Regions from separate parts of the Streptomyces sp. NPDC045021 genome, predicted to be linked through region 1. Evidence: riboswitches for the same ligand, from Rfam matches in the RefSeq annotation. Region 1 holds a riboswitch; the other holds the start of a gene.
What was found. A riboswitch is a leader RNA that binds a small molecule or an ion and turns the genes downstream of it on or off. The one in region 1 is predicted to bind glycine.
Positions count from the first base shown of each region.

Region 2: another riboswitch for glycine. It lies ahead of gcvT (glycine cleavage system aminomethyltransferase GcvT); the one in region 1 lies ahead of gcvP (aminomethyl-transferring glycine dehydrogenase).

Region 1 is NZ_JBWKIQ010000019.1:1,445-16,771, forward strand. It holds gene AC07DC_RS37350 (sugar phosphate nucleotidyltransferase) at 1-1,885, shown strand, start outside; gene AC07DC_RS37355 (DUF881 domain-containing protein) at 1,949-2,890, shown strand; gene AC07DC_RS37360 (small basic family protein) at 2,887-3,219, shown strand; gene AC07DC_RS37365 (DUF881 domain-containing protein) at 3,227-4,192, shown strand; gene AC07DC_RS37370 (FHA domain-containing protein) at 4,257-5,156, shown strand; gene ftsR (transcriptional regulator FtsR) at 5,199-5,936, shown strand; gene AC07DC_RS37380 (bifunctional nuclease family protein) at 6,018-6,491, shown strand; gene AC07DC_RS37385 (MerR family transcriptional regulator) at 6,684-7,292, shown strand; gene AC07DC_RS37390 (DNA polymerase IV) at 7,351-8,721, shown strand; gene AC07DC_RS37395 (PRC-barrel domain-containing protein) at 8,755-9,132, opposite strand; glycine riboswitch at 9,258-9,355, shown strand; gene gcvP (aminomethyl-transferring glycine dehydrogenase) at 9,544-12,429, shown strand; gene AC07DC_RS37405 (DUF5999 family protein) at 12,533-12,739, opposite strand; gene AC07DC_RS37410 (hypothetical protein) at 13,042-13,629, opposite strand; gene AC07DC_RS37415 (glutamate-cysteine ligase family protein) at 14,094-15,327, shown strand, end outside.
Region 2 is NZ_JBWKIQ010000011.1:185,965-201,291, reverse strand. It holds gene AC07DC_RS29860 (L-serine ammonia-lyase) at 1-110, opposite strand, end outside; gene AC07DC_RS29855 (serine hydroxymethyltransferase) at 250-1,518, opposite strand; gene gcvH (glycine cleavage system protein GcvH) at 1,592-1,969, opposite strand; gene gcvT (glycine cleavage system aminomethyltransferase GcvT) at 2,023-3,153, opposite strand; glycine riboswitch at 3,223-3,334, opposite strand; glycine riboswitch at 3,335-3,430, opposite strand; gene AC07DC_RS29840 (AAA family ATPase) at 3,623-4,276, shown strand; gene AC07DC_RS29835 (enhanced serine sensitivity protein SseB) at 4,366-5,142, shown strand; gene AC07DC_RS29830 (enhanced serine sensitivity protein SseB C-terminal domain-containing protein) at 5,301-6,062, shown strand; gene AC07DC_RS29825 (DUF885 family protein) at 6,107-7,636, opposite strand; gene AC07DC_RS29820 (ABC transporter permease) at 7,932-8,930, shown strand; gene AC07DC_RS29815 (ABC transporter substrate-binding protein) at 8,994-10,751, shown strand; gene AC07DC_RS29810 (ABC transporter permease) at 10,829-11,842, shown strand; gene AC07DC_RS29805 (ABC transporter ATP-binding protein) at 11,878-12,945, shown strand; gene AC07DC_RS29800 (ABC transporter ATP-binding protein) at 12,975-14,069, shown strand; gene AC07DC_RS29795 (M1 family metallopeptidase) at 14,188-15,327, shown strand, end outside.

The DNA.
Region 1 (15,327 bases):
CAAGCCGGTCTACGGCTTCATCGCCGAGGGCTACTGGGAAGACGTCGGCACGCACGAGAGCTATATCAAGGCGCAGGCGGACGTCCTTGAGGGCAAGGTCGATGTCGATCTCGACGGATTCGAGATCTCGCCGGGTGTCTGGGTGGCCGAAGGTGCCGAGGTCAGCCCCGATGCCGTACTGCGCGGGCCTTTGTACATCGGGGACTACGCCAAGGTCGAGGCCGGCGCGGAGATCCGCGAGCACACGGTCATCGGCTCGAACGTCGTCGTCAAGTCCGGTGCGTTCCTGCACAAGGCCGTGATTCACGACAACGTCTACGTCGGACAGGGAACGAACCTGCGCGGCTGCGTGGTCGGTAAGAACACCGACATCATGCGGGCGGCGCGGATCGACGACGGTGCCGTGATCGGCGATGAATGCCTGATCGGCGAGGAGTCGATCATCGCGGGCAATGTCCGTGTCTATCCGTTCAAGACCATCGAGGCCGGCGCTTTCGTCAATACGTCGGTCATCTGGGAATCGCGGGGTCAGGCGCATCTGTTCGGCGCGCGCGGTGTCTCGGGAATCCTGAACGTGGAGATCACCCCGGAACTCGTCGTCCGGCTGGCCGGTGCCTACGCCACCACGCTCAAGAAGGGGTCCACGGTCACGACGGCCCGCGACCACTCCCGTGGCGCGCGAGCACTGAAGCGCGCGGTGATCTCGGCCCTGCAGACCAGTGCCATCGACGTCCGGGACCTGGAGAACGTCCCGCTGCCGGTGGCCAGGCAGCAAACGGCGCGCGGCAGCGCCGGCGGCATCATGATCCGCACGACCCCGGGTACGCCGGACTCCGTCGACATCATGTTCTTCGACGAGCGAGGCGCCGACCTGTCGGCGGGCGGGCAGCGCAAGTTGGACCGGGTCTTCGCCCGCCAGGAGTACCGGCGCGCCTTCCCCGGCGAGATCGGTGACCTGCGCTTCCCGTCGAGCGTCTTCGACTCCTACACGGGCTCGCTGCTGCGGGCGGTCGACACCTCGGGTGTCGCGGAGTCGGGGATGAAGGTCGTCGTGGACGCGGCGAACGGCAGCGCCGGCCTGGTGCTCCCGAGCCTGCTGGGGCGGCTGGGCGTCGACGCGTTCACCATCAACCCCGGGCTGAACGAGGCCCGGCCCACCGAGACCGCCGACGAACGCCGGTCCGGGCTGGTGCGGCTGGGCGAGATCGTCGCCTCGGCCCGTGCGGCCTTCGGCGTCCGGTTCGACCCGGTCGGTGAACGGCTGTCGCTGGTGGACGAGCGCGGCAGGATCGTCGAGGACGACCGGGCACTGCTCGTGATGCTGGACCTGGTCGCGGCCGAGCGCCGCAGCGGACGGGTGGGACTGCCGGTCACCACGACCCGTATCGCCGAGCAGGTGGCGGCGTACCACGGCACCCAGGTGGCATGGACCACGACATCGCCGGACGACCTCACGCGAGTGGGCCGGGCGGAGAGCACGATCTTCGGCGGAGACGGCCGGGGCGGCTTCATCATCCCCGAGTTCAGCAGTGTCTTCGACGGGTCGGCTGCGTTCGTGCGGCTGATCGGCCTGGTGGCCCGTACCCAGCTCACCCTCAGCCAGATCGACGCCCGGATCCCGCGCGCCCATGTCCTGCGACGCGACGTGGCGACCCCGTGGGCCGTCAAGGGACTCGTGATGAGGAGCGTGGTCGAGGCCGCCGGCGACCGGTCGGTGGACACCACCGACGGTGTCCGGGTCGTGGAGACCGACGGCCGTTGGGTGATGGTCCTGCCCGACCCCGCGGAAGCGGTCACGCATTTGTGGGCAGAAGGTCCGGACGACGCCTCTGCCCAGGCGCTGCTCGACGAGTGGTCGGCGATCGTGGAGGGCGCTGGTCACTGATTCCGGGGCCGAACGGCGCGCCGCAAGGGGGCCGTTCGAGTGGAGCGGCCCCGACGTGCGACGATGTGCGGCATGCCGCAGCAGCACCAGGATGGGAGCAGCCCCAGCCCGAAGGCCCCGCCACGGCGCCCCGACGCCTCGATGTCGCTGCTGACCAACGTGATGGATCACAGCCTCGACGACGGCTACGCGGAGGCGGCGGAGCGTCGTGGCGTGGTGGGCAGCTCACGGCTGCCCACCACGCTGCGGGCCAAGCTGGGGCTCGCCGTCGGGCTGGTGCTGGCGGCCGTCGTCGTCACGCTCGGGGCCGCCCAGGCGAACGTCGCGGCGCCCACGCTGGCTCTGGAGCGGCAGAAGCTGATCGAGCGCATCCAGTCCGGCACGAGCTCCGCGGACAGCCTGCAGAAGAACGTGGACCAGCTGCGCGACGAGGTCGACGCGAAGCAGCGGGCCGCCCTGGGTGACAAGGGTGCCGGCAGTACGGACCTGGTGGCGCTGATGGCGGGCGCCACGCCCGTCAAGGGCCCGGGGGTGAAGCTGGTCGTCGACGACGCCAAGGAGGCGTCGACGGGGAACGGCGGCGGGCCGCGGGAGAGCAATGGTTTCTCCGACACCGGGCGCGTGCGCGACCGTGACATGCAGCGGATCGTCAACGGGCTGTGGGCGTCGGGGGCCGAGGCGATCTCCGTCAACGGCCAGCGTTTGACGGCGCTGTCGGCGATTCGCGCCGCCGGTGACGCCATACTGGTCGACAACAAGCCGCTGGCGCCTCCGTACACGGTGCTGGCGATCGGGGACGGCCGGCGGCTGAGCACGACCTTCCAGGAGAGTGCGGACGGGCAGTATCTGCACGTACTGCAGCAGAGCTACGGGATCCGCGCGGACATCTCCGCGGAGGACGAGGTGCGGTTGCCGGCCGCCCCCAGTCTGATCGTGCGCTACGCCAAGCCGGTGCCCGGCAACACGAAGGCGGACGCCGCCAGAACAGGGAAGGGTACGAAGTGATCGCCGTACTGGGCCTCGTCGTGGGAGTCGTGGTCGGACTCGTGGTCCGCCCCGTCGTGCCGACAGTGGTCGAGCCCTATCTCCCGATCGCCGTGGTAGCCGCGCTCGATGCCGTCTTCGGCGGTCTGCGCGCGATGCTCGACGGGATCTTCGACGACAAGGTCTTCGTCGTCTCCTTCCTCTCCAACGTGGTGGTGGCCGCACTGATCGTGTTCCTCGGGGACAAGCTCGGTGTCGGCGCGCAGCTGTCCACGGGTGTGGTCGTGGTCCTGGGTATCCGGATCTTCTCCAACGCGGCTGCCATCCGCCGCCACGTCTTCCGGGCGTGACCGCCGTATGAGCGACGAAGAACTCCCCGAGCGCGCCACGACGCCCGACAGCGAGGGTGTCCCCGAGGGCGCCGCGACGCCGGAGCGCGCCGGCGTCCCCGAGAGCGCCGGTGCACCGGAGCGTGCCGAGACCCCGGGGCACTCCGATGCCCCCGAGCCCGACGACGCGCCCGCGCGGCCCGGGAAGGCGGTGCCTTCCGAGGCGTCCGAGACCCCCGTGCCGGACGCGGGGCCCGTGAAGCCGGCGTCGGGCGAGACGGGCCGGCAGCGACTGCTGGCGGGGCTGTGGCCGCCGCGGCTGTCGCGGGCCCAGCTGATCGTCGCGCTGCTGCTGTTCGTGCTGGGGCTGGGACTGGCCATCCAGGTGCGCTCCACCAGTGACAGCGGGGCGCTGCGCGGCGCCCGCCAGGAGGACCTGGTGCGCATCCTGACGGAGCTGGACAACCGCACGCAGCGGCTCCAGGACGAGAAGCGCCGGCTGGAGACGCAGCGCTCCGAGCTGGAGACCAGCTCCAACCAGGCCGAGGAGGCCCGCAAGCAGACCGACCAGAAGGCGCAGCAGCTCGGCGTGCTCGCCGGTACGGTCGCCGCGCAGGGCCCCGGCATCAACCTGACGATCTCGGACCCCAAGGGCGGCCTGGAGGCGGACAAGCTGCTGGACACACTGCAGGAGCTGCGGGCGGCCGGGGCCGAGGCGATCCAGATCAACGACGTACGGGTGGTGGCCGACACGTACTTCACGCAGGGTGCCGACGGTGTGGAGATCGACGGCCACAAGGTGGTCCAGCCCTACCGGTTCAAGGTCATCGGAAATCCGCAGGACCTGGAGCCGGCGCTCAATATTCCCGGCGGAGTGGTGCAGACTTTGAAGAAGGAGCAGGCCACGGCCGATGTCGTCCGTTCTGAGAAGATCGTCGTGGATGCCTTGCGGCCGGCGAAGCAGCCTGACTACGCTCGGTCGTCATCACAGTGACGCGGGGGGTCGGCACATCGTCGGGGTGGTCTGTGTTGGAAACTGTGTGTAGCGAGGGTTCGTCCTGCCCCACGGGCGGGTCTGTTTCGGTCAAGGGGAATCGCCCGTGAAGTTGTTTGGGAAGTTGTTCGGCAAGAGCGCGCGACAGGCCAAGCAGGCTGGTGATCCCGCTACGGCGCGTCATCGTGCCCCGCGCCAGGGGCAGGGGGACGGCCCGGCCGGGGAGCGGCCGCTGTTCCGGAACGAGCCCGCCGGAGCGCGCGGTGACATTTCGGGCGGACAAGGTGTGGCGTCTGTTGACCCTGCCGCGTCCGGCCGCATAGGTTTCGGGGAACCATCAACCTCAAGTACGGGTGCAGGGTTTCCCTCCGATCCGTACGCGTCGAACGTCCCCGCGGGCGATCCGCGGCAGGAGGCTCAGTCCATGACGGCCTTGCCGGTATGCACGAGGTGCGGTCACACCAACGCGGAAGCGAGCCGCTTCTGCTCCAACTGTGGCGCGCCGCTGCGTGCCGGTGTCCCGTCCGAGCGGCCGTCGGAGACCACGTCGACGATCTCGATCTCGGGGCTGGAGGCCTACGAGGCCGAGGCGACCGGTCAGACCGTGACGCCGTCGCTGTCCCCGGAGGCCCAGGCGGCCGTGGACGCGCTGCCGATCGGTTCCGCCCTGCTGGTGGTGCGCCGAGGCCCGAACTCGGGCAGCCGCTTCCTCCTGGACGGCGAACTGACCACGGCCGGCCGCCACCCGCAGAGCGACATCTTCCTGGACGACGTCACGGTCTCGCGCCGCCATGTGGAGTTCCGGCGGGCGACCGACGGCGGCTTCACGGTCTCCGACGTGGGCAGCCTCAACGGCACGTATGTCAACCGGGAGCGGATCGACTCCGTGTCTCTCGCCAACGGCGACGAGGTCCAGATCGGCAAGTACCGACTGGTCTTCTACGCGAGCCAGCGAGGCATCTGACCTCCCACGCAGTGTGCGGGGGGACTCCCACAGGGAAGGTCCATGCTTAGAACACCGTCAGGCGGTGCCGGCAACGGCACCGCCACCCCGGACGGCCGGCTGCTCAGCATCGGGGCCGTGCTGAACCACCTGCAGGACGAGTTCCCCGAGGTCACCATCTCCAAGATCCGGTTCCTGGAGGCGGAGGGCCTGGTGGAGCCCCAACGCACTCCTTCGGGCTATCGGAAGTTCGCTCTTCGCGATGTGGAGCGGTTGGGCCACGTCCTGCGCATGCAGCGGGACCACTATCTGCCGCTGCGCGTCATCCGGGAGCATCTGGACGCGCTCGACCGGGGCGAGCAGATTCCGCTGCCGGGGCCGGGCGAGTCCCGGGAGCTCGCGGAGGGTGTGGCCGCTACCGACAGCCCCTCCGAGCTGCGGATCGGTCGGGAAGCGCTGCTGGCCGCCACCGGTGCGGAGCCGGACGATCTGGAGCAGTGGGAGTCCTACGGCCTGGTGGAGGCCGGTCGTGACGGGGGCTACGACGCCGAATCGGTGAACATCGGCAAGCTGATCGTCGACATGGGCCGCTTCGGCCTGGAACCGCGCCATCTGCGCGCGGTGAAGGCCGCGGCCGACCGGGAGGTCGGCCTGGTGGAACAGGTGGTCGCCCCGCTGCGGCGACACCGCAACCCGCAGACCCGTACACACGCCGAGACGACCGCCCGGGAACTGGCGGCACTCTCGGTCCGTCTGCACGCCGCCATGGTCCAGTCCGCCCTTCGCCTGCGGCTCTTCTGAGAAGCTGCGCGATACCTGTCAAGTCCGCCGAGCGGGATGCCCGACTACCCAAACCGGCCGGGCACGTCCTAGGGTTACTGTGTGAACGAGCTCGACGTCGTGGGTGTCCGGGTCGAAATGCCCTCCAATCAACCGATCGTGCTCCTGCGCGAAGTGGGAGGCGACCGGTATCTGCCCATCTGGATCGGGCCTGGAGAAGCCACGGCCATCGCTTTCGCGCAGCAGGGCATGACGCCTGCTCGCCCGCTGACCCATGATTTGTTCAAGGATGTGCTCGAAGCGGTCGGACAGACGCTCACCGAAGTGCGGATCACCGATCTGCGCGAGGGTGTCTTCTACGCCGAGCTGGTCTTCGCCAGCGGTGTGGAGGTCAGCGCCCGCCCGTCCGACGCCATAGCCCTCGCCCTGCGCACCGGGACGCCGATCTACGGCAGCGACGGAGTGCTGGACGACGCGGGGATCGCCATCCCGGACGAGCAGGAGGACGAGGTCGAGAAGTTCCGCGAGTTCCTGGACCAGATCTCGCCGGAGGACTTCGGCACGAGCAACCAGTAACGGGCTTATTTGGCCCATTCGGCTAGCCGTTCCCCGTTCGGGGGCACGCGAAACCACTCTTGGGGTTGATATCACTCGGCGTGCCGAGTGTGGCGATCGTTGACGCACCCCGAGTGACTGCCTACCGTCGAGATGGAAAGTCCCGTTGGCACGTGCACGTGCCGACCGGGACGCGAAGGGACGGAGGGCGGCGTGAGAAGCACCGGCGACGGTATGGCCACGGGCGGCCCGTATCCCACCCGTGGGGCCCTGGCCCGGCAGCCCGCACCGGCCGACGGTGCGATGGCCGGCCCGGCGGAGCCCGAGACCGAGACGGTCGGGTACCGGGGGCCGACGGCGTGCGCGGCGACCGGCATCACCTATCGCCAGCTGGACTACTGGGCGCGTACGGGCCTGGTCGAGCCGAGCGTCCGGGCAGCGTACGGAACGGGTGCGCAGCGCCTCTACGGCTTCCGGGACGTGGTCGTCCTCAAGATCGTCAAGCGGCTCCTGGACACCGGGGTCTCCCTGCAGAACATCCGCACCGCCGTCCGGCACCTGCGCACCACCGCACCCGCCGAGCTCACCCGGATGACCCTGATGAGCGACGGCGCCACCGTGTACGAGTGCACCTCGCCCGACGAGGTCGTCGACCTGCTCCAGGGCGGCCAGGGCGTCTTCGGGATCGCCGTGGGCGTGGTCTGGCGGGACGTCGAGAGCTCCCTGTCGCAGTTGCACGGCGAGCGCGTGGACACCGGCGAGACACTGGCCGGCCACAACCCCGCGGACGAGCTGGCGCGGCGCCGGAACCGCGTGGGGTGAACCGTCCGCTGTACGTCCGTACGGTGAATGTCAGTGCCGTGCGGCAGCATCGGTGACTGTGAGAACCGCTCCGACGATCCTGCACCTGGACATGGACGCGTTCTACGCCGCGGTGGAACAGGCCTCCAAGCCGAGCCTGCGGGGCAAGCCGGTCGTGGTCGGCGGTCTCGGACCGCGCGGCGTCGTCGCGACCGCGTCCTACGAGGCACGTGTCCATGGCGTCCATTCGGCGATGGCCATGGCGCACGCACGGCGTCTCGCCCCCAATGCCGCCTACCTCATTCCCCGCTTCGACCTGTACCGGCGGGTCAGCGAGACCGTGATGGGGATCCTCGGGGAGCTGTCGCCGCTGGTGGAGCCGCTCAGCCTGGACGAGGCCTTCGTGGACCTGGAGGCGGGTGCGACGACCGAGGCCCCCCGCCAGGTGGCGGAGCGGGTGCGGGCGCGGATCAGGGCCGCCACGGGGCTGACGGCCTCGGTGGGGCTCGCGGGCTCCAAGCTGCTGGCCAAGATCGCTTCCGAGCAGGGCAAGCCGAACGGCCTGGTGGTGGTCGAGCCCGGCACCGAGCGGGCGCTGCTGGACCCGATGCCGGTCCGGGTGCTGCCGGGCGTCGGGCCCGCGACCGGCGAGCACCTGCGCCGGGCCGGTATCGGCACGGTCGGGGAGGTGGCGCTGGCCGGGGAGTCCGAGCTGGTGCAGCTGCTGGGCAAGGCGCACGGCGCCTCGCTCTACGCCATGGCCCTGGGCCTGGACAGCCGGGCCGTGGTCGCCGACCGTGACGCGAAGTCCGTCTCGGTGGAGGACACCTTCGACGTGGACCTCACCGACCGGTTCCGGGTGCGCTCGGAGCTCGACCGGCTCGCGGACCGCTGTGTGCGGCGGCTGCGGGAGGCCGGGCGGTCCGGCCGGACGGTGGTGATCAAAGTGCGGAGCTACGACTTCAGCACCCTGACCCGGTCCGAGACCCTGCGGGCGCCCACGGACGACCCAGGGGTGGTGCGGGAGACCGCCCGAAGGCTCCTGGAGGCCGTCGACACGACCAACGGCGTCCGGCTGCTCGGGGTGGGCGTCACCGGGCTGGCCGACTTCACGCAGGAGGATCTGTTCGCCCAGGCGGCCGAGCTGGAGGCGGAGCTCGAGGCGGAGGCCGCCGCGGTGCGCGCGGCGGAGCTCGCGGAGCGGGAGGAGGCGGATCCGGCAGGGCGTCCGGCGCCCGCGGCGGAGCCGGTACGCGCCGCCGTGCGGTGGATGCCGGGGCAGGACGTACGGCACGCCGAATTCGGCGCCGGGTGGGTGCAGGGCAGCGGGGTGGGACGGGTGACCGTGCGCTTCGAGAAGCCGACGGACCGCGTACCGGGCCGGGTGCGGACGTTCGCGGTGGAGGATCCGGAACTGGAAGCGGCCGAACCGCTGCCACTGGTCCCCTGACCTGGGCGTTCGCGGACCGCTCCGGGTGGTTTCTCAGTCCTCGCCGGCCAGCCGGCCGAAGTCGTGGTCGCCGGTGCCGGGGGCCTCGGTCGAGGTGGACGGGACGTCCATGCCGTAGTGGTGGTAGAGCTGGATCTCCTGCTCGGGGGAGAGGTGGCGGCCGACTCCGAAGTCGGGGGCGTCCTTGATGAGGGCCTTGGGGAAGGGGACCCGCAGCTCCCCGTCCACCACCTCGCTCGGCTCGAGCGGCACGAACGCGTCCCGGCTGAACAGCCCGGTGCGTACCGCGGCCCACTCGGGCTCTCCGGTCGCGTCGTCGAGGTACACCTCGTCGACCGTGCCGATCTTCGCCCCGTCGCTGTCCAGGGCCCGGCGGCCGATCAGGCTGCGGGGATCAATATCGGTCTGCACGGTCCCTCCAACAGATCGGTGCTGCTCTGCTAGATCAACCAAAGGCCACATTGGGGGCGGTGTCGACTCGAGGGATCCACGAGGAATCCGCCCCCATCCCCGCTGGTAGGCTGAATGGCGGCTGCAGACCCCATGCGGGAGAGTCCTCCGAGATCGTGTCGGGGGCGCCGAAGGAGCAAATCCTCCCCGGAATCTCTCAGGCAACCGGTACCGCATGGATGAGGTCACTCTGGAAAGCAGGGCGGGCCTCGGGCATGACTCATGCGCGGGACCCGGCCTCACCGACGGTGAAAGTCGTGCTTTAGGCAGCACGGTGAAGCTCTCAGGTTGTGATGACAGAGGGGGAGGCCGTTCGGGTGCCCGCGCCGCGGCACCCCTCGCAGGTCGTGTCAGACCAGGAGGCCTCCGCAGATGAATGCCCACCGCATCCCACTCTCCGAGCTCGAGAGCGGCATCCCGTTCGAACAGCGCCACATCGGCCCCGACGCCGGGGCCCAGGCCAAGATGCTGGCTCACGTCGGTTACGGCTCCTTGGACGAGCTGACGGCTGCCGCCGTGCCGGACACCATCAAGAGCTTCGAGGCGCTGAACCTGCCCGCGGGACGCACCGAGGCCGCGGTACTGGCCGAGCTGCGTGACCTCGCGGACCACAACCAGGTGCTGGCGCCGATGATCGGCCTGGGCTATTACGGGACCTTCACCCCGCCGGTCATTCTGCGCAACGTGATGGAGAACCCGGCCTGGTACACGGCGTACACGCCCTACCAGCCGGAGATCTCGCAGGGCCGGCTGGAGGCGCTGCTGAACTTCCAGACGGTCGTCGCCGACCTCACCGGTCTGCCCACCTCGGGAGCCTCGCTCCTGGACGAGGGCACCGCCGCCGCCGAGGCCATGTCGCTGGCCCGCCGGGTCGGCAAGGTGAAGCAGGGCGTCTTCCTGGTCGACGCGGACTGCTTCCCGCAGACCGTCGCCGTGATCGAGACCCGCGCCGAGCCGACCGGCGTCGAGGTCGTGGTCGCCGACCTCACCGACGGCATTCCGGACGAGGTGGCCGAGCGCGGCGTCTTCGGCGTGCTCCTGCAGTATCCCGGCGCCTCCGGCGCGGTACGCGACCTCAAGCCGGTCATCGAGCGGGCGCACGAGCTGGGCGCGATCGTCACGGTCTCCGCCGACCTGCTCGCCCTGACGCTGCTCACCTCGCCCGGTGAGCTCGGCGCGGACATCGCGGTGGGCACCACCCAGCGCTTCGGTGTCCCGATGGCCTTCGGCGGCCCGCACGCCGGCTACATGGCCGTCCGCGAGAAGTTCGCCCGCAGCCTGCCCGGCCGCCTCGTCGGTGTCTCCGTCGACGCGGACGGCAACAAGGCGTACCGGCTCGCCCTGCAGACCCGCGAGCAGCACATCCGCCGCGAGAAGGCCACCAGCAACATCTGCACCGCCCAGGTGCTGCTCGCCGTCATGGCGGGCATGTACGCGGTCTACCACGGCCCGGACGGGCTGGCCCAGATCGCCCGGCGCACCCACCGCTACGCCGCCATCCTGGCCGAGGGCCTGCGGGCCGGCGGCGTCGAGGTCGTGCACGGCGGGTACTTCGACACCGTGACCGCCCGGGTGCCCGGCCGCGCTGCCGAGGTCGCCGCCGCGGCCCGCGCCGCGGGCGTCAACCTGTGGGAGCGTGACGCCGACCTGCTCGGCATCTCCTGTGACGAGACCACCGGCCGCGACCAGCTGGCCGCGGTGTGGGGTGCCTTCGGGGTGACCGGTGACGTCGAGGCGCTCGACGCCGCCGTCCCGGACGCGCTCCCCGGCGGTCTGCTGCGCGGTGACACGTACCTGGCGCACCCGGTCTTCCACCAGCACCGTTCCGAGACCGCGATGCTGCGCTACCTGCGCCGGCTGTCGGACCGTGACTACGCGCTCGACCGCGGCATGATCCCGCTGGGCTCGTGCACGATGAAGCTCAACGCCACCACCGAGATGGAACCGGTCACCTGGCCCGAGTTCGCCGGGCTGCACCCCTTCGCGCCGGTGGAGCAGGCCGAGGGCTACCTCACGCTGATCCACCAGCTGGAGGAGCAGCTCTCCGAGGTCACCGGCTACGACAAGGTCAGCATCCAGCCCAACGCCGGATCGCAGGGCGAGCTGGCCGGGCTGCTCGCGGTGCGCGCCTACCACCGCTCCAACGGTGAAACCCAGCGCACGGTGTGCCTGATCCCGTCCTCGGCGCACGGCACCAACGCGGCGAGCGCCGTGATGGCCGGCATGAAGGTCGTCGTGGTCAAGACCCGCGACGACGGCGACGTGGACGTCGAGGACCTGCACGCCAAGATCGACCAGCACCGTGCCGAGCTGGCCGTCCTGATGGTCACCTACCCGTCCACGCACGGGGTGTTCGAGGAGAACATCACCGACATCTGCGCGACGGTGCACGAGGCCGGCGGCCAGGTGTACGTGGACGGCGCCAACCTCAACGCGCTGGTCGGCCTGGCCAAGCCCGGCAAGTTCGGCGCGGACGTCTCGCACCTGAACCTGCACAAGACCTTCTGCATCCCGCACGGCGGCGGCGGTCCCGGCGTCGGCCCGGTCGCGGTGCGCGCGCACCTCGCGCCGTTCCTGCCCAACCACCCGCTGCAGCCGACCGCGGGACCCGCCACGGGCGTCGGCCCGATCTCCGCGGCGCCGTGGGGCTCGGCCGGCATCCTGCCGATCTCCTGGGCGTATGTGCGCCTGATGGGCGGCGAGGGGCTGCGGCGCGCCACCCAGGTCGCGGTGCTCGGTGCGAACTACGTGGCCAAGCGGCTCGAGCCGCACTACCCGGTGCTCTACACGGGCCCGAACGGTCTGGTCGCGCACGAGTGCATCATCGATCTGCGGCCGCTGACCAAGGAGACGGGCGTTTCGGTGGACGACATCGCCAAGCGCCTGATCGACTACGGCTTCCACGCGCCGACGATGTCGTTCCCGGTGGCCGGCACGTTGATGATCGAGCCGACGGAGAGCGAGGACCTGGCGGAGCTGGACCGGTTCTGCGAGGCGATGATCGCCATTCGCCGGGAGGTCGACAAGGTCGGTTCCGGCGAGTGGCCGGTGGAGGACAACCCGCTGCGCAACGCGCCGCACACCGCGGCGTCGCTGGGCGGGGAGTGGGACCGGCCGTACTCCCGCGACGAGGCGGTGTTCCCGGCCGGTGTGTCGGCCGCGGACAAGTACTGGCCGCCGGTGCGGCGCATCGACGGCGCCTTCGGTGACCGGAACCTGGTCTGCTCCTGCCCGCCGCTCGACGAGTACAACGCGTAGTACCCGCGCCGCGGTCGTCGTCCCCCCAACCTCCGGCCGGGGGTGCCCCCAACGTCCGCCGATACTGTCCGGGCCCCGCTGTTGTCGGCGGGGTCCGGAGGTTTCAGGCGGCCGTGGCGATCTGTTCGGTACCCAGCGGCCGGTGCGGGGCGATGATCTGCCCGTCGGGCAGCAGCTCGCCGGTGTCCTCGAAGAGCAGGACGCCGTTGCACAGCAGGCTCCAGCCCTGCTCCGGGTGGTGGGCCACGATGATGGCGGCCTCCCGGTCGGAGCACTCGGCGGTGGGGCACTGCGGCTGGTGCTGGCACATGGAAGGTGTCTTTCGCTGCGGTGGAGGAGTCGTGCGGTCGGATCGGCCTGATACCTGGTTCATAACCGCCCCCGTTCGTTCGGTCGGTCCCAGTGTTGCCCCACGGAGCGGAATCCGCAGGGATTTCGCGTGAGCTGTTCCTGCTAGGTGAGGACGCGTCACCCGACCGGGCGGTTGCCCTCACAGCGTGTGCCTTTTCGGGTGGTACACATGACCGATCCGGGTCGAGCAGTCACGGTACGCACATGACAACGCCCCCGTGACCCAGGGGGTCACGGGGGCGCCTGCCGTCCGGCCGCGCGTCAGACAGCCGACTCCAGCACAGGCGCGGGCGCCAGCCGCAGCGTGAGGACCGGCACCAGATCGGTCAGCCGGTGCAGCCGATGGGCGGCGATCCCCGGCGGCGCAGGTGCGAGGGGCACCAGCAGGTCGGCCGGGGCGGGCTGGGCGGAGCCGGCTTCGGCCGAGATGTCGCTGTGCAACCAGAGCGCCAGCATGTACAACCCGGGCACGGAGAGCAGATGCGGCTGGAAGGCGGTCGAGAGGGCTTCCGCCTGCCGCAGGGCGCGTTCGGTGGAGGCCAGGTACGGGCCCTCGAAGAAGCGGGAGAACACCCATCCGTCGGGGGTGCGGACGGTCTCGCCCGCCGCCGCTACGCGGTCGCCGGCGCGGATGTGGAATCGCCACCCGGTCAGCCGGGCATGCGGCAGACCGTGGCCCGAGGCGGCCGGCTCGAAGACGTGCACGGGGAGCGGGTGCTCGGGGATGAGCGGGCCCTCGGCCGAACGCAGCGCCGGCGTACGCGCCTCCAGAACGGCGGTGGGCGAACTCAGGGCGGCGAGGACACTCCGAAGGGCGGGTGCTGGTACTGCGGGGACATGCAGCGGCATGGTGGGTTGCCTCTCAGTCGGAGACACGGTGGTGCTGGACGGGTGCGGACGGCACTGTCAGCGGTGCGGTGAGGGGGTTCCTGCGCAGGCTACGTCCGGCGGATCGCGGAGTCTCTGCCTTGTGCGCGAAGTTTATACGACCTGTGTTCACACGGTGTTTCGGCTAGCTGTCGTGGGCATTGCGAGCAAGGAGGTAATTGGCCTTCCTGGCCAGATATTTCCTCCGCATTTGCGCCGGAGTACGCTCCCCCGAACTGCACATTCCCTGCCGCTGCGGACGGCTGGATCTCGTCGGTCCTTTTTACGAGGGGTACCCCTCATGCCGGGTTAACCCGACCATGCCGGGGGAATGTGCCGGAGAGACTATCCAGCAGCTTAGCTTCCGCTCGGCGCCGCCGGGGCCGTTATCGATCTTATGGGTTGGGCATCATCGTCACACGGCCCACTCGAGGAGGGACGCTCCTATGGGGGAGAAGGTCGTAGCCGTCGGGTTCGACCTGGCCGACCGGCAGCGGTACCGGATGAAGCTTCGCCAGTGTCTCATGGGACTGGAGCGACTGCTGGACGAGAAGAGGTTCGATCGGCCCAGGAATCTGATGGGACTTGAGCTCGAGTTGAATCTCGCCGATTCGGCCGGGTTGCCGCTGATGATGAATGAAGAGGTGCTGGAGCGGATCGCCAGCACCGATTTCCAGACGGAACTGGCGCAGTTCAATATTGAAGTGAACATTGCTCCCCATCATCTTTCCGGACGGGTGCTCGACCGGCTCGCGGAAGAGCTGCGCATCGGGTTGGGATACGCGGACCGCAAGGCCCGCGAAGTCGGTGCGCACATCGTCATGGTGGGTATTCTGCCGACGCTGGGCGCACAGGATCTGGTGGGGGCGAACCTGTCCCGGGCGGACCGTTACATGCTGCTCAACGACCGGATACTGGCCGCCCGCGGCGAGGAGATCACCCTGGACATCGCGGGGGTGGAGCATCTGCTCTACACCTCGGGATCGATCGCCCCCGAAGCGGCCTGCACCTCCATGCAGATGCATCTGCAGGTGACGCCCGCCCGGTTCGCCGCGGTCTGGAACGCGGCCCAGGCGCTGAGCGGACCGCAGGTCGCGGTGGGCGCCAACTCGCCGTTCCTGTTCGGCCGGGAGCTGTGGCGGGAGACCCGGCCGCCGCTGTTCCAGCAGGCCACCGACACCCGCCCGCAGGAGCTGCGGGCGCAGGGCGTGCGCCCGCTGACGTGGTTCGGGGAGCGCTGGATCGACTCGGCGTACGACCTGTTCGAGGAGAACCTGCGCTACTTCCCCCCGCTGCTGCCGATCTGCGACGACGAGGACCCGCTGGGGGCGCTCGACGCGGGGACCGTGCCGCGGCTCAAGGAGCTCACGCTGCACAACGGCACCGTCTACCGCTGGAACCGCCCGGTGTACGCGGTGGTGGACGGCGTCCCGCACCTGCGGGTGGAGAACCGGGTGATGCCCGCCGGCCCCACCGTCGCCGATGTGATCGCCAACACGGCCTTCTACTACGGGCTGGTGCGGGCGCTGGCCGAGGCGCCCCGCCAGGTCTGGCAACGGCTGCCGTTCGCCGCCGCGGCGGCGAACTTCGACGCCGCCTGCCGGCACGGCATCGGCGCCGTCATGCACTGGCCGCGGCCGGGGCGGGGCGGCGGGGTGGTGGAGCTGCCCGCCGTGGAGC
Region 2 (15,327 bases), on a different contig from region 1:
TCGTTCTTGAGCCGGTGGGCGAAGATCCCGGCGGCGCGCATGGGTCCGACGGTGTGCGAGCTGGACGGGCCGATACCGATCGAGAACAGGTCGAAGACCGAGATGGCCACGAGAAACTCCTTGGTTGAACAGACGCCGTTGTCTGCCGGGGTGGTGCGCGGGACAGGTGGGTGCGGGGGACATGGTGCGGGGCACCGGCTCACCTTCCAGTGTGCGCGGTGCCCCGACCTGACGCGTACGACGGTCCGATTACAGTCCGGGGTACAGCGGGTGCTTCGCCGCCAGGGCGGCGACGCGGGCGGACAGGCGCTTGGCCTGGTCCTCGTCGAAGTCCGGCTTGAGGACCTCGGCGATGATGTCGGCGACCTCGGTGAAGTCCTCGGTGCCGAAGCCGCGGGTGGCCAGCGCCGGGGTGCCGATCCGCAGGCCCGAGGTGACCATCGGGGGACGCGGGTCGTTCGGGATGGCGTTGCGGTTGACCGTGATGCCGACCTGGTGGAGCCGGTCCTCGGCCTGCTGCCCGTCCAGCTCGCTGCTGCGCAGGTCGACCAGGACCAGGTGCACATCGGTGCCGCCGGAGAGCACCGAGACGCCGACCTCGCTCAGGTCCGGCTGGACCAGCCGCTCGGCGAGGATCTTGGCGCCTTCGAGGGTACGGACCTGGCGGTCCTTGAACTCGTCGGTGGCCGCGACCTTGAAGGCCACCGCCTTGGCCGCGATCACGTGCTCCAGCGGGCCGCCCTGCTGGCCGGGGAAGACCGCGGAGTTGATCTTCTTGGCGTACTCGGCCTTGGAGAGGATCACGCCACCGCGCGGTCCGCCCAGGGTCTTGTGGGTCGTGGTGGTGACCACGTCCGCGTACGGCACGGGCGAGGGGTGCAGCCCGGCCGCGACCAGGCCCGCGAAGTGAGCCATGTCGACCATGAGCAGGGCGCCGACCTCGTCCGCGATCCGGCGGAACTCGGCGAAGTCGAGCTGGCGAGGGTAGGCCGACCAGCCCGCGATGATCAGCTGCGGGCGGTGCTCCTTGGCGAGGCGCTCGACCTCCTCCATGTCCACGAGGCTGGTCTTCTCGTCGACGTGGTAGGCGGCGACCTTGTAGAGCTTGCCGGAGAAGTTGATCTTCATGCCGTGGGTGAGGTGCCCACCGTGCGCCAGATCCAGGCCGAGGATGGTGTCGCCCGGCTTGATCAGGGCGAACATCGCGGCGGCGTTGGCCTGGGCGCCCGAGTGCGGCTGCACGTTCGCGGCCTCGGCGCCGAACAGCGCCTTGACCCGCTCGATGGCGAGCGTCTCGATGACGTCGACGTGCTCGCAGCCACCGTAGTAGCGGCGGCCGGGGTACCCCTCGGCGTACTTGTTGGTGAGGACCGAGCCCTGGGCCTCCAGGACGGCGACCGGCGCGAAGTTCTCCGACGCGATCATTTCGAGGGTGGACTGCTGACGGTGCAGTTCGGCGTCGACGGCGGCGGCGACGTCCGGGTCGAACTCATGAAGGGAGCTGTTCAGGAGCGACATGGGATCTTCCTGGTCGAGGTCAGGATCACGGATCGAGGTCGGTTTCGAGGTCCGGATCGAGGTCCGGGAGGGCTCAGCTGCCGGTGAAGGCGGAGTACTCCTCGGCGGAGAGCAGGTCCGAGGGCTCCTCCGTCGTCTTCACCTTGAACAGCCAGCCGCCCTCGAAGGGGGCCGAATTGACGAGGGAGGGATCATCGACGACGTCCTGGTTGACGTCCACGACCTCGCCGGTGACCGGGGAGTACAGGTCGCTGACCGACTTGGTCGACTCCAGTTCACCGCAGGTCTCGCCCGCCGTGACGACGGCTCCGACCTCCGGGAGCTGGACGAAGACGACGTCGCCGAGCGCGTCGGCGGCGTGTGAGGTGATGCCCACGGCGGACACTCCGGCCTCAGAGGCGGAGAGCCACTCGTGCTCCTTGCTGTAGCGCAGCTGCTGGGGGTTGCTCATAACGGAATTCTCCCGGATGTGAAGGTGTGCTCGCGCAGGGGTGGGCGGGTCGGTCAGCGCCGGCGCTTGTAGAAGGGCAGCGCAACCACCTTGTGCGGCTCTTGAGCGCCACGGATGTCGACGGCCACGCCCTCGGTGCCGGGCGCGGCGTGAGCGGCGTCGACGTAGGCGATGGCGATCGGCTGTCCGAGGGTCGGGGAGGGCGCACCGGAGGTGACCTCACCGATCACGGCGCCGCCGGCGGCGGTGACCGGGTAACCGGCGCGCGGTACGCGGCGGCCCTCGGCGACCAGCCCGACGAGCTTGCGCGGCGGCTGCTCCGCGGCCCGCTCGGCGGCGGCGGTCAGCGCCGTACGGCCGACGAAGTCGCCCGGCTTGTCGAACTTCACGACGCGGCCGAGACCGGCGTCGAACGGTGTGGTGGCGGTGGTCAGCTCGTGCCCGTAGAGCGGCATGCCGGCCTCCAGGCGCAGCGTGTCGCGGCAGGACAGGCCGCACGGGATGAGGCCGACGCCGGCACCCGCCTCGGTGATCGCCTTCCACAGCTCCTCGGCGTGCTCGGGGGCCACGAAGAGCTCGAAGCCGTCCTCGCCGGTGTAGCCGGTACGGGCGATCAGCGCGGGGACGCCCGCGACGGTGCCGGGCAGGCCCGCGTAGTACTTGAGCCCGTCCAGGTCGGCGTCGGTGAGGCCCTTCATGATGCCGGGGGACTCGGGGCCCTGGACGGCGATCAGCGCGTAGGCGTCGCGGTCGTCGCGGACCGTGGCGTCGAACGCCGCGGCGCGGTCGGTGACGGCGTCCAGGACGACCTGGGCGTTGCCGGCGTTCGCGACGACCATGTACTCGTCCTCGCCGAGGCGGTAGACGATCAGGTCGTCCACGATCCCGCCGTCCGCGGCGCAGATCATCGTGTAGCGGGCCCGGCCGACCGCGAGGGCCGAGATGTGGCCGACGAGCGCGTAGTCCAGCGCCTCGCCCGCCTGCGGGCCGGTGACGGTGATCTCGCCCATGTGCGAGAGGTCGAACAGGCCGGCGCGGGTGCGGACGGCGGTGTGCTCGTCGCGCTCGCTGGCGTACCGCAGCGGCATGTCCCAGCCGGCGAAGTCGGTCATCGTCGCGCCGAGCGCGCGATGCAGGGCGTCGAGCGCCGTACGGCGCGGGGCGTCGGTGGGCGGCTGGCTCATCAGTCGGGCTCCCGGTGCAGGCGTGGCGAGACTCTCATGGCAAAGGATGACGAAACCCCGAAGGAAGGGGCCTCCCCATCTGTCATCGGAACCTGAGAGGTTCACCGCGGCCCGGCGGGGCCCCGGCTTGCACCTTGGGTGGGACGGGCCGTGAACGGGCCCGACCGCTTTTCAGATGTGCCTCGCCCGCGCGGTGACTGTGCCTGAGAGATTCAAGGGAGGACTTGCTCCTTCGGCGCCCTGCTCATGATGGCAGGGACTCTCCCGCGCGGCCTCTAACGGCCAATATGCAAGTTGTGGCGCTCATCATTGCATGCGGTGGAAGCCACCGGGCCTCTGGGGAATCGCTTTGCTTGCCATTACCCTCTCTTTACCGACGTTGGCTGGGGGTACCTCCCAGCGGTGGCTGGGGAACGGCGGTCGCCGGCTTGGGGGCACCTCCCGGCGGTGGCTGGGGGAGGCGGAGGCTGTGCAGGGGGACGAGCGGGCGGCCGGGGCGACGCTGCGCTACCCGGCGGGGGACGTGCTGGTCGTGTCGGGGCTGCCGGGCAGCGGCAAGAGCACCCTGATGCGGCGCGCGGTCGACGAGCGGGACGGCGCGGACGGCGAGGTCCGCAGGATCGACTCGCAGGACGTCCGGCGGCACTGGGAGTCACTGATGCCGCCGCTGCTGCCGTACGCGGCGTACCGCCCGCTGGTGCGGCTCGTCCACTACGCGCGGCTGCGCCGGGCGCTGCGCACCGGAGCCAGCCTCGTCGTCCATGACTGCGGCTCGCTGGCCTGGGTCCGGCGCTGGCTGGCCCGGGACGCCCGCCGCCGCGGCCGGGGGCTGCACCTGCTGGTACTGGACGTACCGGAGGACGCGGCCCGCGCCGGCCAGCTCGCGCGCGGGCGGACGGTGTCCGGATACGCCATGGCCCGGCACCGCAGGGCGGCCCGGCGGCTGGTGGCGCTGGCCGGGTCAGGCGGGCGGCCCGACGGCTGCGTCTCCGCGCTGCTCCTGGACCGGTCCGCGGCGGGCGCGGTGCGGCGGATAGTCTTCGGCGGCGGCCGGGCGGGTCCCGAGTCCGCCCAGATGGCCGTTCCGGCGGATCAGGGCGGCCGGCAACCCGGTAACCGCTAGGGTTCCGGCAGAGCGGCAGGCGCCGGGCAGGGCGGGCACCGGCCGTACGAAGCAGACATCCCAGGCTCTACCCCGCGAGGCACAGCGCAGTGAACACGCAGCTTCCGCCTCCCCCAGCCGGCGCTGGGGGTGCTCCCCACCCGGCCGACGCATGGCCGGCCAACGAACTCGAAGCCGTACTCGCCGCGAGCGTCGGCACGCCGGGTGCGAACGCCCGGCTGCTCGAAGTGCTCGGGCGCTCCCAGCTGTGGGTGCCGCTGCCGAACGGCGGCGGGCCCGGCAGCCGCGATCTGGACCTGCCGTCCTTCGAACTCGACGGCACCCTGTACATACCGGTGTTCAGTTCCGAGCAGCAGTTCCTGCGCGCCGCTCAGGGGATGGCCTGCACCGTCGCGCCGGCCCGCGAGTTCGCCCGCGGGCTGCCCCCGGAGGTCGGCATCGCCGTCAATCCGGGCGGGACGGCCGGGATCCCGCTGCCGCCACCCGCCGTCCAGGACCTCTGCCGCTCCGACCGCGACCCGCGGGCGTCGACCGGCGGCCGGGTCCGGCTGTGGGAGCCGGAACCGGACGACGAGCCGGTCGACTTCCTCGCGGCGGCGGCGGGCGAGTTCGCGGTGACCCCGGTGGTGCTCTCCGCGCGGCGCGCGGTGGCCAGCGTCGAGGGCGGGCCGCCGCAGCTCTTCGTCGGCGTCGAACTGGACCGCTGGCAGGAGGAGGACCGGGCCGCCGCGATGGACGCGCTGGGCCGCGCCCTCGGCGCCGTACCGCTGCCACTGCCGGTGCAGCTGGTACTGCTGGACATCGCCCAGGACCCCGTAGCCGACTGGATGCTGGAGCAGGTGCGGCCCTTCTTCGGACGGGACTGAGCCCGTGCGCTGTCTGCGGGGGCGCACAACCTGGTTTGATGGCGGGCGGTGCACAGGCGTGCGCCGGACCCGGTGACACCGGTGTCGGAGAGAAGGGGCGGACCCACGTGATCGCGGGCGCGCAAGGCGGTGCGGCGGCAGCCGGCCACGTCGAGCAGATGCTTCGGCAGGTGGCGCCCGGACGATTCGACGCCTACGAGGACCTGCTGGTGTCGTTGGCCGGCGGCCAGGTCTGGATGCTGCTGTGGCACGGCACACCCGGATCCCCCGACGCCCAGTACGGGAACATGGAGATCGACGGCTACGGCTACGCGCCGGCGGTCACCTCTCCCCAGGAGCTCGTCGCCAGCGGCTGGAACCGCGCCCACGAGATCGTCCAGGGCCGCGACATCGCCACCGCCCTGTTCCCCGAGCGCTGGGGACTGTGGCTGAACCCGCACGCCCCCGGCGGCGGCGTCGGCATCCCCTGGCTCGATCTGCGCCGGATCGCCACCGGCCTCGACCGGCTGCCCGCGGGACCGCTGCAGATCGGCGAGCCGGCCCTGCAGATCCCGCAGTTCTACGCCCTGCTCTCGCAGCACGCCCACCGGACCCCGGCCGTACGGTCGCTGCGCCGCGCCTGGGTGCAGCCCGCGCTGGGCGAGCCGTACCTCGCCATCGGCCTGGACATGTACGACTCCTCGCCGCAGGCGGTGGAAGCGGTGCGGCTGATGATGCAGCAGTCGATCAGCGGAGTGCCGGACGGGCTGGCCGTCTCCACGGTCGCGATGGCGGACGAGTACGACCCGGTCGCCATGTGGATGCGGACCAACGGCCAGCCCTTCTTCGACCGTGAGGCGCACGCCGCCTCGGGCCCCGCCCCGGCGGCCGGCTGGGGCTGGCCGCAACAGGGCTGGCCCCAGGGCCAGGCACCCCGCTAGGGCCGCCCGACACCAGCTGGACGGGCCCGGCGGGGACAGCGCTCCTACGCGCCCGTGAGGGCCGCCCCGATGAGGCCGAGCGGCGGGCTGCCGAGGTCCATCAGCGCGCCGTGGAAGCGTTCCAGCGAGAAGCCGGACCCCCAGTCGCGGCGCGCCCGCTCGCGCAGCCGCATGATCTCCAGCTTGCCCCAGGTGTAGCGCCCGTAGGCGGCGTCGAAGGTGCCGCGGCGGGCCTCGGAGGCGGCGCCGGCGCGGGCCAGATGGGCATCGCGCATGAACCACTCGGTCGCCTCGTCGACGGTCATCGCGCCGGTGTGCAGACCGATGGCGCAGGAGAGCCTGGTGACGCGTACCAGCGCCTCGAGGGCGACCCCGATGGCGAACCGCGGGTCACGGGCCCGGAAGCCCTCCTCGAGGCAGACCTCCTCGACGTAGTGGGCCCAGCCCTCGCAGAAGGACAGCGAGTGCAGGACCCGCCGAACCGGCGTGGGCGCGCGGCGCAGCGAGCGGCCGTGCGCGAAGTGGCCGGGGGCGACCTCGTGGACGGTGATCGAGGGGAGGCTGGTGCGGCTGAAAACCGTCAGCCACTCCTCGCGTTCGGATTCCGGCCAGTCCGGCTCCGGTGGGGTGACGTGGTACCAGGAGGCGGCGTCGGGTTCACCGGGCGACGCCCAGGACATCATCGCCATCGCCCAGCGCCGGGACGGCGGCGCGGGGCCGACCAGGCAGTCGCCGTCCAGATGCGGCACCAGCCGCTTGGCCCGGGTGAACTCGATGACCTCCTCGGTCAGCCGGGCGGCCTCCGGGATGACGCCGTCGGCCGCGGGGTGGTCGGCGAGGAGTTCCGCGATGAGCTCGTCGACGTCGCGCCGCGGGTCGAGCGCGCGGCAGGACTCGACCAGCAACTCCGTCAGCCGGTCCCGCTCGCCGGCCGCCTCGGCCGCCAGCGCCGGCAGGTCGACGGGCAGGCCCTCCTGACTGCCCATCAGGGCCGCCAGCGCGTCGCCGCCGAGCCGCGGGTCGGGATCGCCGGTCCTGGCGGCGCGGTCCACGTGCGCCACCAGCCGCTCGTGCGCGGGGAGCGCCGCGGCGGCCTCGGGGCCCTGGTCCGGGTGGAGCCCCGCGGCCAGGCCGCGTACGGCGCCGAGGAGCGCGCCCGCGACCGGCGCGCTCACCCGGTCGAGCGAGGTGATGGCGGCGTCCACCGCTTCCGGCCACTGCGCCAAGTGCTTGAGGCGGGCGGCGGACCGCTCCTGCTGCGGGGCGTACTCACGGTCGTAGGAGGCGAGTTCCAGGTTGGACAGATGGGGGTACGGGTCGCGGCGGTGCAGCTCCAGCTCGCCGTACTGGACCCGCAGTGACTCCTCGAAGACGGACAGATGCGCATCGTCATGGCGCTCGCGCGCGCCGTGCGGGACCGGGCGCCCGCGGCGCGCGTGCGCGAGGGCGGACAGTCCGCGCCGGACGCCGGCGGGTGACAAATCCTGCACCCGCCCGTCGTACTCGTGCAGACCGGCCATTTCCCGGACAGTGGGGATCATCAGGTCGCACACCGCATGCAGCCGATCATTCATATGCCGACGTTACATGCGGCGCGGTACATAACGGACGATGATCCACCAGATCACAGTTGCGCATCCATTCGGCTTGAGGGCTGGCGGGTGATCGCGGAGTGGATGAAGACTCTCGCCGCAAGGGGCTATTGGCCCAGACAACACCTGCTCCGCCTGCACCAACAGCACCGCCTGCACCGCGTGTTTTCCCTGCAATTGAGCAAGGCCGCAGCACCAGCAGAACGACTGATGAGTAAAGCCGCTACAGCGGCGGGCGCGCGCCGGCTATCCGCCGGCGAGAGGGGTCAGTTTCACCATGACCGCACCGATAGAGACCACTGCTTCGCAGGCCGGGGCACAGCCCGAAGCCATTCTCAGTGGCGTCAAGAAGAGCCAGATCGAGGGACGCTCCCTCGGCCAGATCGCCTGGATGCGCTTCCGGCGCGACAAGGTGGCCGTGGCCGGCGGCATCGTCGTGATCCTCCTGGTGCTGCTGGCCGTGCTGGCGAAGCCGATCGAGTCGATCTTCGGCCTCGACCCCAACGAGTTCCACCAGGATCTGGTCAACCCCGAGCTGCTGTCGCCCAAGGGCGGATGGGGCGGCATGAGCTGGGCCCACCCTCTGGGTGTCGACCCGCAATTCGGCCGTGACCTGCTGGCGCGCACCATCGAGGGCTCCTGGATCTCGCTGGTGGTGGCCACCGGTGCGACGATCCTGTCCAATGTGATCGGCACCGTCCTCGGCATTGTCGCCGGCTACTACGGCGGCTGGGTGGACAGCGTGATCAGCCGGCTGATGGACACCTTCCTGGCCTTCCCACTGCTGCTGTTCGCGATCTCCATTTCGGCTTCGCTGCAGGACGGTGCTTTCGGTCTTGAGGGCCTTCAGCTGCGAATCTGTGTACTGATCTTCGTCATCGGATTCTTCAATTGGCCCTACATGGGCCGAATTGTGCGCGGGCAGACTCTCAGCCTGCGCGAGCGTGAGTTTGTGGAAGCCGCCCGCAGCCTGGGTGCCCGCGGCCCATTCATTCTATTCCGTGAGCTGTTGCCCAACCTTGTGGCGCCGATCCTCGTGTATTCGACGCTGCTGATTCCGACCAACATTCTCTTCGAGGCGGCGCTCAGCTTCCTCGGGGTCGGTATCGCTCCGCCGCAGGCTTCCTGGGGCAACATGCTCACCAGCGCTGTTGACGTCTTCCAGGCGGACCCGCAGTACATGTTCGTGCCGGGCTTGGCGATCTTCGTCACGGTCCTGGCCTTCAACCTGCTGGGCGACGGGCTGCGCGATGCCCTCGATCCCCGCAGCAAGTGACCCCGCGGCGCGACCTCCCGCGCGCGGTTTGTATCTCCACCGATCGAGGGGGCATTCCCCGGCATGAACAGCAGAAAAGCGACAGCCGTGCTGGCGCTTGCCACGGCTATGGCCTTGGGAGCGTCCGCTTGCAGCAGCGACACCAAGACGACCGACAAGGGGACGTCCAAGACCGCGGCCACCGACGCCGCCCTGACCACGATCGTCGGCAAGACGGACAAGAAGGGGGGGACGGTAACGCTGGAGGACTCCGACGTGCCGGACTCCCTGGACCCCGGTAACACCTACTACGGCTGGGTGCAGAACTTCTCCCGGCTGTACGGGCGCACCCTGCTGACCTTCAAGCCCGCCGCGGGCAAGGCAGGGCTCGACATCGTCCCGGACCTCGCCACCGGCCTCGGTAAGGCCAGTACCGACGCCAAGACGTGGACCTACACGATCCGCAAGGGCATCAAGTACGAGGACGGCACCGAGATCACGTCCAAGGACGTGAAGTACGCGATCGAGCGCAGCAACTTCGCGCCCGACGTCATGGCCAACGGCCCGACGTACTTCAAGGCGTACCTGGAGGGTGGCGACAAGTACCAGGGTCCGTACAAGGACAAGTCCCCCGAGGGCCTGAAGTCCATCGAGACCCCGGACGACACGACGATCGTCTTCCACCTCGCCAAGCCCTTCGCCGACTTCGACTACCTGGCGACGTTCTCGCAGACGGCCCCCGTGCCGGCGGCGAAGGACACCGGCGCCAAGTACGTGCAGCACATCATCTCGTCCGGCCCGTACAAGTTCGCTTCGTACACCGAGGGCTCGGGCGCGACGCTGGTCCGCAACGACAAGTGGGACGCGTCCACGGACTCGGTCCGCCCGGCGCTGCCGGACAAGTACGTGCTGAAGTTGAAGGTGAACCCGCTCACCATCGACAACAACCTGCTGGCAGACAACAGCACGGTCGACGCCGCCGGCGCCGGTGTGCAGCCGCAGACCCAGCCGAAGATCCTCAACAGCGCGAAGAACCTGAAGAACTCCGACAACTCCATCGCCGGTGCCACCTCGTACCTGGCGATGAACGTCAACGTGAAGCCGTTCGACAACCCCGACTGCCGTAAGGCCGTTCAGTGGGCGATCGACAAGTCCTCGGTCCAGGCGGCCGCGGGTGGCAAGGTCAAGGGCGATGTCGCCTCGACCCTGATCCCGCCGTCGGTCAACGGATTCAACAAGTTCGACCTGTACCCGTCCGAGGGCAACAAGGGCGACGAGGCCAAGGCCAAGGCCGCTCTCACCGCCTGCGGCCAGCCGAGCGGCTTCAGCACCACACTGACCGCCCGTACCGACCGTCCGTCCGAGGTCGCCGCGGCCACCGCCGTCCAGGCCTCGCTGAAGAAGGTCGGCATCAACGCCGAGATCAAGACCTTCCCGGCCGGCAAGTACTTCTCCAACTACGTCGGCGTGCCGAGCTACGTGCACGAGCACAAGCTCGGACTGATGATGATGGCGTGGGGCGCCGACTGGCCGACCGGCTACGGCTTCCTCGACCAGATCATCGACGGCAGCGCGATCAAGCCCTCGGGTGGCAACAACCTGATGGAGCTGAACGACCCGGCCATCAACAAGGCCCTGTCCGACGCGATCGCCAACACCGACACCGCGGCCCGCACCAAGGCCTGGGGCGACATCGACAAGATGGTCATGGAGAACGCCTCGGTCGTGCCGCTGCTGTGGCGCAAGAACCTGCTCTACCGTCCGCCGGGGGCGACCAACGTCACGGTCACTCAGGCGTACCTGGGCATGTACGACTACCTGCTGATGAGCTCCTCCAAGTAAAAGGAAGGCAGGTGAAGGCTTCGGTGTCCCGCCGGACCGGGTAGAACCCGGTCCGGCGGGCCCGGCGCCGCACGGTTGTGGCTGCGTACATTATTCGACGCGTGTTCGCCGCGGTGATCCTGCTGCTGGTCGTCAGCGCAGTCACCTTCGCGATCTTCTTCCTGGTGCCCCGCCTCGGCGGTCAGACCACCGATCAGCTGGCGACCCAGTACGTGGGTAAGGACGCCAACCCCGCATCCGTCCTGGCGGTCAAGAAGAACCTCGGGTTCGACCTGCCGCTCTACGAGCAATACTGGCACTTCCTCAGGGCCCTGCTCTTCGGCGCCGACTACAAGTTCGGTCCGGACGCCTCGCACTGCAGTGCTCCCTGCTTCGGCTACTCCTTCAAGACGCACGTAGAGGTCTGGCCGCAGCTGCAGCAGCGGATCCCCGTGACCTTCTCGATGGCCATCGGTGCGGCCGTGATCTGGGTGGTCAGCGGTGTGACGATCGGTGTGATCTCCGCCCTCAAGCGGGGCTCGCTCTTCGACCGGCTCTCGATGGGCGTGGCGCTGGCCGGTGTCTCCCTCCCGATCTTCTTCACCGGAATCCTGCTGCTGGGTGTGTTCACGCTCCAGTGGCCGATCTGGTCGGAGGGTGTCAACTACGTACCGTTCACCGACAATCCGGCGGAATGGGCGTGGAATCTGCTGCTCCCCTGGATTTCCCTCGCCTTCCTCTATTCGGCGCTGTACGCCCGCCTCACCCGCGCCGGCATGCTGGAGACGATGGGCGAGGACTACATCCGCACCGCGCGGGCCAAGGGCCTGCGGGAACGCAGTGTGGTCGCCAAACACGGGCTGCGGGCCGCGCTCACCCCGATCGTCACCATCTTCGGTATGGACTTCGGCCTGCTGATCGGTGGCGCGGTCATCACCGAGAACGTCTTCTCCTTCAAGGGGATCGGCGCCTACGCCGTCTCCGGGGTCCAGGACAACGACCTGCCGATCGTGATGGGCGTAACCCTGGTCGCCGCCTTCTTCATCGTCGTCTCCAGCCTCCTGGTGGACCTTGTGTACGCCGCCATCGACCCCAGGGTGAGGTACTCGTGAGCACCGCCGGCACCGATCCGTTCCAGAAGGACTCCGTGGCCGCCACGGTCGGTGAGCCGGTACTCACCACCCGCCCGGACACCCAGGACTCCTTTCTCGCGGTACGTGATCTGAAGATCCACTTCGATACCGACGACGGCCTGGTCAAGTCCGTCGACGGGCTCAGCTTCGATCTCGAGCGCGGCCGCACCCTCGGCATCGTCGGCGAGTCCGGCTCCGGCAAGTCCGTCACCTCGCTGGGCATCATGGGCCTGCACCGCACCTCCAGGGTCAGGATTTCCGGCGAGGTGTGGCTGGACGGCGAGGAGCTGATCGGCGCCGACCCAGACCGGGTACGGCGGCTGCGCGGCCGGAAGATGGCGATGATCTTCCAGGACCCGCTGTCGGCGATGCACCCCTACTTCTCGGTGGGCGGGCAGATCGTCGAGGCGTACCGCGTGCACCAGAACGTGTCCAAGCCGGTCGCCCGCAAGCGGGCGATCGAGATGCTGGACCGGGTCGGCATCCCCGAGCCGCACCGGCGGGTCTCCGACTATCCGCACCAGTTCTCCGGCGGTATGCGTCAGCGCGCGATGATCGCGATGGCGCTGGTCAACAACCCGGAACTGCTGATCGCGGACGAGCCGACCACCGCGCTGGACGTCACCGTGCAGGCGCAGATCCTGGACCTGATCCGGGACCTGCAGAAGGAGTTCGGCTCCGCGGTCATCATGATCACGCACGACCTCGGCGTGGTGGCGGAGCTCGCCGACGACCTGCTGGTGATGTACGCGGGCAGGTGCGTCGAACGCGGATCGGCGGAGAAGCTCTTCACCGAGCCGCAACACCCGTACACCTGGGGCCTGCTGGGATCCATGCCGCGCATGGACCGCGAGCGGGCCGACCGGCTCAACCCGGTCAAGGGCGCCCCGCCCAGCCTGATCAATGTGCCGTCCGGCTGCGCCTTCCACCCCCGGTGTCCCTACGCCGAGCTGAACGGCGGTTCCAGCGAGACGCTCGTTCCCGAGCTGAAGGAGACCGAGGCCGGCCACTGGTCCGCGTGCCATCTCAGCCAGGCGAACCGGGACCGGATCTGGACCGAAGAGATTGCGCCCAAGCTGTGAAGGACCAGGCCGTGCCTCAAAAAGACGTGATGATCCCCAAGCCGACCACACCCGAGGCGGAGCCGCTGCTCAGGGTGACCGGCCTGGTCAAGCACTTCCCGATCACCAAAGGGCTGCTGCGCCGCCAGGTCGGCGCCGTGCAGGCGGTCGACGGAATCGACCTGGAAGTGGCGGCGGGCCAGACGCTCGGCGTGGTGGGGGAGTCGGGCTGCGGCAAGTCCACGATGGGGCGGCTGATGACCCGGCTGCTCGAACCCACCGGCGGGAAGATCGAGTTCCAGGGCCGCGACATCTCCCATCTGAGTGTGGGGGAGATGCGACCGCTGCGCCGTGATGTGCAGATGATCTTCCAGGACCCCTACTCCTCGCTCAATCCGCGGCACACCATCGGCACCATCGTCGGAGCGCCGTTCAAGCTCCAGAAAGTGGCGACGGAGTCGGGCGTGAAGAAGGAGGTGCAGAACCTCCTGGAGCTGGTCGGCCTCAGCCCCGAGCACTACAACCGCTATCCGCACGAGTTCTCCGGCGGGCAGCGGCAGCGCATCGGCATCGCGCGGGCGCTCGCCCTCAAGCCGAAGCTGGTCGTGGCGGACGAGCCGGTCTCGGCGCTGGACGTCTCCATCCAGGCGCAGGTGGTCAACCTGCTGGACGACCTGCAGAGCGAGCTCGGGCTGACGTACGTGATCATCGCGCACGACCTGTCCGTCATCCGGCACGTCTCGGACCGGATCGCGGTGATGTACCTCGGCAAGGTCGTCGAGGTCGCGGACCGCGAGGCGCTCTACGCGCGGCCGATGCATCCGTACACCAACGCGCTGCTGTCGGCGGTGCCGGTGCCGGACCCGAAGCGGCGTACCGCGCGGGAGCGGATCCTGCTGACCGGCGATGTGCCGTCGCCGATCAACCCGCCCTCCGGCTGCCGCTTCCACACCCGGTGCTGGAAGGCGACCGAGGTGTGCTCCACGCAGGAGCCGCCGCTGGTCGCGCTGGCCCCGGCGCACGAAGTGGCGTGCCACCACCCGGAGAACGCGCCGGACCAGTTTCCGGCGGAGAGCCGGGAGACGGACAAGAAGGCGGGCCCTGGGGCAGGTCCTGAGGCAGGGTCGGGGGCCGGCGCCGCGTAGGCATCGGTAATCGGCCAACTGACCTTTTGTGCATGACCACTTAGCGAAAAGTCATGGTCATGAAGAGGGGGGAGGGTGCAGAGTCGGCGCGTCACTGTTCGCGTCGAAGGGCAGATCCATGGCACCCTCCCGTCCGGCCCGACTCCTCGGCTCCGCACTCGCTGTCATCAGCGTGTCGGCCTGTCTGATATCCGGCGCCCCACCGTCGGCCGCCGCCTCGCACACCCCCCAGCCCGGCGCCCCCGGCATCGGGGACCCGTACTTCCCCCAACTCGGCAACGGCGGCTACGACGTCGCGCACTACGGGCTCGACGTCTCCTACGACCCGGCCAGTGACCGGCTCGACGGCCGGGCGGCCGTCACGGCCCGTGCCACCCAGAACCTCTCCTCCTTCGACCTCGACCTGCAGCAGCTCACCGTCACCTCGGTCAGCGTGGACGGCAAGCCGGCGCGCTTCACCCGCAGCGGCGACGAGATCGTCATCACCCCGCGCCACGCGCTGCGCAAGGGGCAGGAGTTCACCACCACCGTCGTCTACGGCGGAGTGCCGGAGCCACTGAGCGGCCCCATCGTGTTCGGCTCCAACTACGGCTGGATGAAGACCACCGACGGTGTCTTCGTCGCCTGCGAGCCGAACGCCGCCTCGACCTGGTTCCCCGGCAGCGACCATCCGGCCGACAAGGCCACCTTCGACATCCGGATCAGCGCCCCCAAGGGCCTCAAGGGCGTCTCCAACGGCGTGCTGACCTCCCAGTACGACAAGGGCTCGCGCACCGTCTCCACGTGGCGCGAGTCCCGGCCGATGGCCACGTACCTCGCGACGGCCACCATCGGGAAGTTCGACGTCAGGACAGGGACCACACCGGGCGGCATACCGATCTACGTCGCCACCGACCCGGTCCTGGCCAACGGCCCGGTGGACGTCTACGCGGTCACCGCGGAAGCCACCGACTACTGGTCCCAGGTCTTCGGCCGCTACCCCTTCGAGGAGACCGGCGCGATCGTCGACGACATGCCGGAGGCCGGCTTCTCGCTGGAGGTGCAGTCCAAGCCCGCCTACTCCGCGGTCCGCAGCGAGTCCACGATCGTCCATGAACTGGCCCACCAGTGGTTCGGCGACTCGGTCAGCGTCGAGCAGTGGAAGGACATCTGGCTCAACGAGGGCTTCGCGACCTACGCCCAGTGGCTGTGGACCGAGCACCGGGGCACCCGCTCCGCCCACGACGCGTTCCTCGCCGCGTACAACGGGCGCCCGGCC